DNA from 2 places in the Bacillus sp. Marseille-P3661 genome. Region 2 is predicted to be linked to the other one. Evidence: riboswitches for the same ligand, from Rfam matches in the RefSeq annotation. Region 2 holds a riboswitch; the other holds the start of a gene.

The links. A riboswitch is a leader RNA that binds a small molecule or an ion and turns the genes downstream of it on or off. The one in region 2 is predicted to bind S-adenosylmethionine.
Region 1: linked by a shared signal. The riboswitch ahead of C1724_RS02055 (LLM class flavin-dependent oxidoreductase) and the one ahead of C1724_RS01480 (O-acetylhomoserine aminocarboxypropyltransferase/cysteine synthase family protein) in region 2 are both predicted to bind S-adenosylmethionine.

The regions. Positions count from the first base shown of each region.
Region 1 is NZ_LT965953.1:448,006-451,168, reverse strand. Features, by position in the region: gene C1724_RS25890 (DUF6254 family protein) at 421-549, shown strand; gene C1724_RS02055 (LLM class flavin-dependent oxidoreductase) at 604-1,983, opposite strand; SAM riboswitch class I at 2,169-2,276, opposite strand; gene C1724_RS02050 (potassium/proton antiporter) at 2,527-3,163, opposite strand, start outside.
Region 2 is NZ_LT965953.1:322,679-325,841, forward strand. Features, by position in the region: gene C1724_RS01470 (anti-sigma factor domain-containing protein) at 1-562, shown strand, start outside; gene C1724_RS01475 (SCP2 sterol-binding domain-containing protein) at 815-1,147, shown strand; SAM riboswitch class I at 1,218-1,326, shown strand; gene C1724_RS01480 (O-acetylhomoserine aminocarboxypropyltransferase/cysteine synthase family protein) at 1,493-2,806, shown strand; SAM riboswitch class I at 2,940-3,047, shown strand.

The sequences.
Region 1 (3,163 bases), 130 kb from region 2:
AATCAGCAACGAAGATTATATATAATTGTTACATTATTTCTGAAGTTAAAAGTTAATAAAGCGCAACAAAAGAGTTTACTATGTAGCCATGGCTAGAAAAAATCATCTAACTTTTTGTTCTATAGCTAAAAAATTATTTCTTAATACACTATTCTTTTCATTATATATCTCCTCGTTTACGTATTAAAGCAATAAATATATTTTATATAGGTATTAAATAATACGAATGATGCCCTTAAAAGTCAAAAATCCTACCAAACTAAATCTGGAATTTGTAACTGTAATCTGAAGAGCCTATTCCTTTTATTAGTACCAATAAATAGCAAATAGTCAACCCTATAAATAAACATTATATATGAATGAACAGAAGTCCTAAGGGCAAACTATTTTTGATAATTTAAACAAAGGAGTTAATGCAAAATGACTCAATCTAAACGACAAGCAGAACGCCAATGGACTAAGAGAAAACAAGCTCAAAATCCGCATGGCAAAGTAAAATCGTTTGAACAATTAGCCAATGAAACAGGCAATAACAACTCCAATCAATAAGTAAAAGGACCGAGGGTAATCGGTCCTTTTTATATTAAACTTCATTGTATTTAATTATGCTAGCGCTACTTTATTAATTCTGTAGCTTGAACCTACATGGTTTTCTGGTAATGCAGCTGTTTTACCAAATAACTTCTCACGATACGTACCTTCTTGGTAATCAGATTGCGTTAACCCTCTTTCTTGCAATATTGGAACAACTAATTCAATAAAGTCTTTCATAGTACCAGGCGCAAGAGCATAGGCAATATTAAAGCCATCAATACCTGTTACCTCAATCCAGCGCTCCATTTCATCTGCGATTTGCTCAGGTGTTCCAATTGAAACAGGACCAAAACCCCCAACACCTGTAGCAATTGCAAGCTCACGAACCGTCCATTTTTTATTTGGACTTGCCTTAGTATAGCCTTCAAGAATGGACTGCATAGCTTGCGTTTCAATATATTTTAGCTCTTGGTCAGGATCATATTGTGAGAAATCAATTCCAGTCCAGCCGCCTAATAATGAAAGAGCCCCTTCATAACTAATATATTGTGTTAACTCCTCATACTTTGCTTGAGCTTCTTCTTCTGTTTTACCGACAATTGGTGTAAATACTGAGAATATTTTAATATCTTCATGGCTGCGCCCTTCCTTATCGGCATCGTCCCTGATCTTCGATACACAGCCCGCCACAATTTCCGGCGTTAATCCTGCAATAAACATACACTCTGCATGCTTAGCTGCAAAAGCTCGGCCTTTTGTAGATGCACCAGCTTGGAATAATACTGGCGTTCTTTGCGGAGAAGGCTCACAAAGATGTCTGCCTTGAACATTAAAATATTTCCCTTTATGATCAATAGCATGAACCTTACTAGGATCAGTAAACACTCGCTTTTCCTTATCTCTTACCGCTGCTCCATCTTCCCAGCTGCCTTCCCACAGCTTATAACAAACCTCTAAATACTCATCCGCAATATTATAGCGCTCGTCATGAGCAATTTGATTTTCTAAGCCAAAAGCTTTCGCCGCACTGTTTAAATATGAGGTTACAATATTCCAAGATACACGACCTTTTGTAATATGATCTAATGTAGACATTCTCCGAGCAAGCTGATATGGATGATCATATGTTACCGCAGCAGTAACCCCAAAGCCTAAATGCTTGGTTGCATGCGACATTGCTGAAATAATTAACATAGGATCATTAACCGGAACTTGCACAGCGTTTTCAATTGCCGCATCTGGTTTACCCTCAAATACATCGTAAATTCCCACGACATCAGCTAAAAATAGTCCATCGATTTTACCCTTTTCCAATAACTGTGCTAATTCCACCCAGTATTCAATGTCATTGTAACGCTGCGATTCATCCTCAGGATGAGCCCACAAACCCGGAGATTGATGACCAACACAATTCATGTCAAATGCATTTAAATAAATACGTTTACCCATTTCATTTTCCTCCTCATTATTTCACATTTTTCAAATAGGAATAGTTGGTTATATAAAAATACAAGCTTTCTTCTTTGACGTTTCTTATCTAAAGCATTTCTGTCATGTATTGTGGAGAAATAAAAAAGCCCCTTCCCTCAAAAACGAGAGAAGAGACTTAGTATCCTAAAAATAAAAGTCCATTCTTCTCATCTTCGGAATTTACAACATTCCTCTGAAATTGGCACCGTGCAAATTGATTGTCGGTTGCCGAGGTTTCGTAGGGTCAGTCCCTCCACCTCTCTTGATAAGAAACAACATTGATTAAGTTTTATGATTATTAAATTACTATAAAAAATTACCAGTGTCAATTGTTTTTTTATAATTTTCATAAAATTCATTTTACTTCAAGAACTTCATTCATCGATAACGACGGTATTAGCAGATCCAATGCGTTTTTTACCCCGATAGGCTAGGCGCAGGAGCTGGACAAATACTCACATAATCTGCCTACCGCTTTAAAAAGTTCAGGATAACCATACCATTTCTAGATTTATAGCTTTATCATCCTGTACTTTCTTCTACAGTGTCCGTTTCCATACTGTATTTTTTTTCTTGTAGTAGTTTTTTTAAATGAGCTTTATTTTTTCTAGAAGAAAGAATATATAGCAAATCTCCTGCCTCAATAGTCGTGTTCCCTTTTGGTGTAATAAGCTGATTATTTCTAATGATTGCATTTACTAAGGAACCTTCTGGAAAAGGAATTTCTAACAATGTCTTGCCTACTATTGCATGGTCTTCCATCATTTCATACTCAAGCATTTCAGCATCGGCCTTACCAAGAGATACGAGCTCTAAAGAATGCATTGGTGTAGCTTTTTCTGGACCTGTTAAGCCAAGCCTTTTTGCTAAATAGGTAATGGTAGAACCGTGGATTAAACAGCTTGTTAATACAACGAAAAATACTACATTAAAAATTAGATTACTTCCTTCCACATTAGCTAAAAGCGGATAGGTTGCAAGTACAATCGGCACAGCTCCTTTTAAGCCGGCCCAAGATAGAAAGACTCGCTCTTTATTAGTATATTTCATCTTAATCGTTGATAAATAAACTGCAATTGGTCTAGCAATTACCATTAAAATAAACGACATCAATAAACCCTTTGTCAGAATATCAACAGTCAACAATTCAGATGGAAAT
Region 2 (3,163 bases):
GAAAGAACAAAAGTCAAACGAAACCCCAGCAAACAAAAATGCAAATAATAGCAATAATAAAAATGACAAGAAAGACAAGAATGATGATTATAAGAGAAATAACGGCAACAAAAATAATAACAACGGCAACAATGGTGCAAATGGCAATGCTAAAAAAAGCAGCAATGAAAATCAAAACAATAAGCGTATCGAGATTAAGATAGGGCCAAGCGAGGAAAAAGAAAAAAACCGCGGTAATGGCAATCAAAACAATAATCGAAATAGCGGCAACAAAAATGATGTCGAGATTAAGATTGGCCCAAATGAGGAAAAAGAAAAAAAAACTAATAAAGGCAATCAAAACAATAACGGCAACAAAAATGGTGTACAGATTAAGATAGGGCCAAGCGAGGAAAAAGAAAAAAACCGCGGTAACGGCAATCATAACAATAATCAAAATAACGGGAATAAAAAAGATGTTGAAATTACCATAGACGCTAACATTCAGACTGAAGACAAACGTAATGAAGGTATCAAAACATTAATAGACAGTTTAAAACAAGATATTGTCTTAACAAAATAACAAAAACATAGAACGACTCCTGAATAAACCATAAACATCAGTATAAAAGCAACAATTTTAGTCATAATAACATGAAAAATTACAAATAAAGAGACTACGAGAAACAAAAAATGTTATTTCTCGGGAAATAGGGACAAACATCACTGCTAACTAGTGATGTTTGTCTTTTTTTGTTGAAATCTTTTTCAAGGATATTTACAAGGTTTGGCGAAAAGTGATAATAACTATAATTTGTTGAAAGAGGTGATGTACTTGATTAAGGATGTGTTGATAGAGTTTTGTCATCGATTAAGAGGTGCAACACATATTGGACCTTTGTTAAAGCATGAAATATTTCCAATTACTTTTTGTACAAACACTGAGAACATTACTTTAGTTATTACCAATGAAGAAATTTTGATCGAACATGGTTACAATAATTCAGCACTAATTATTAAAGGAGATGACTCTACTTTAATTGAATTAATTGAGGGAAAATCACGTCTGCAGCAATTATATAAAAGAGGCGACATCCAAATTAATGGTAGATACAAATATATATTGCGATTTGAATCGATTTTATATTGTTGCTCTAAAGTGGCCTAATTCTCAAAAAAATAAATTGACAATTGAGAATTGCGATGCTAGTATGAAAGTAATTTAATACTTAATAGTATTCTTATCATGAGAGGTGGAGGGATAGGCCCTATGAAACCCGGCAACCGGTTTTAACTATTAAAACACGGTGCCAATTCCTACAGAGTTGACACTCTGAAAGATAAGTTGAGCATATGGACCACAATCCCTCTTCTTATCGAAGTGGGATTTTTTTAATGCTAACAGAATTTTGTTACAAAAAAGTCTAGTCTAGGATAGACATCGTCATCTTAATAGATGTCACGTCTATTTTGATGATCAACTAAACATTATGTAAAAAGGGAGCTGGGTAAAATGAGTGAACAAAAAAATTATCGAATTGAAACATTAGGTATTCATGGTGGATTGCAATTAGATGAAGGAACACGTTCTCAAGGTACGGCTATATATCCTACAAATGCATATTTGTTTAAAGACACAGAACATGCGGCCAATTTATTTAATCTTTCCGAATCAGGTTATATCTATACAAGAATACATAATCCAACAAACACAGTGTTTGAAGAGAGAATTGCTCTTCTAGAAGGTGGTGTGGGTGCTCTTTCTGTATCAAGTGGTTCTGCAGCTATTACGATGGCTATTCAGAATATTGCCGAAGCTGGTGATGAAATTGTCGCCGCATCGACTCTTTATGGGGGAACATATAATTTATTCACACAAACGCTGCCGAAACAAGGTATTAAAGTGCATTTAGTTGATCCGACAGATCCGGAAAATTTCCGTGCAGCAATCACTGAAAAAACGAAAGCAGTGTTTGCAGAAACAATCGGAAATCCTAGCTTACAAATTTTAGATATCGAAGCGGTAGCGAACATTGCTCATGAAGCAGGTATTCCTTTAATTGTAGATAATACGTTTGCAACACCTTACCTTTGCCGTCCGATTGAGTTTGGTGCTGACATCGTCGTACACTCGGCAACAAAATGGATTTGTGGTAATGGAACAACATTAGGTGGAGTAATCGTTGATGGTGGAAAGTTTGATTGGAATTCACCGAAGTTCCCAGGTTTTACAACTCCTGATCCAAGTTACCATGGATTGGTTTACGCTGAAGCTTTAGGAGCTATTGCATATATTATTAAAGCGCGCGTGCAATTGTTACGTGACATGGGACCTGCGTTAAGTCCATTTAATGCTTTCCAATTAGCTCTAGGACTTGAAACATTACATGTACGTATGAAAGAGCATATTTCCAATACACGTCAAGTTGTAGACTATTTAGAAAAGCATCCAGGTGTTGAGTGGGTTCTACATCCGGAAAGTGACAGTCATCCTTCCAAGGATTTAGCTAAGAAATACTTCCCTAAAGGTGCCGGTTCTGTTCTTATTTTTGGTATAAAAGGTGGAAGAGTAGCTGGGCAAAAGCTGATTAATTCTGTTGAGCTTTGGTCACATGTAGCAAACGTCGGAGATTCAAAAAGCTTAATTATTCATCCAGCAAGTACAACACATTCGCAGCTAGATGAGGAAGGCTTAAAGAGCGCTGGAGTAAGAGAAGATTTAATTCGACTTTCAGTTGGTATTGAGAATGTCGAAGATCTTATAGAAGATCTTGAACAAGGATTAGAAAAAGCAACAGGATTACGATCACAAGCGGCGGCAAAGTAAAAGTATTATAAATATTTAAACAGTTATTCCGATATAGCAATTGTTGTTGACACCCAAATATAGAAATGCTAAAATTTCAATCGTGCTTATAAAACAATCAACCTAAATAAAAGTTTAATAGAATATAGTAAAACTCTTATCAAGAGAGGTGGAGGGAAGTGCCCGATGAAACCCGGCAACCGTCAAGGAAACTTGAAATGGTGCCAATTCACACAAAGTAATTTACTTTGGAAGATGAGAGAAAGGTTACAACATGAAGCCTTTCTGCTTGTCTGCAGAAAGGCTTTAATTTTTTTAGAATAAAAATACTAAGTTTCATTTAGGTGATAAAAATTGCGTTTAACCTAGTTCCATTAA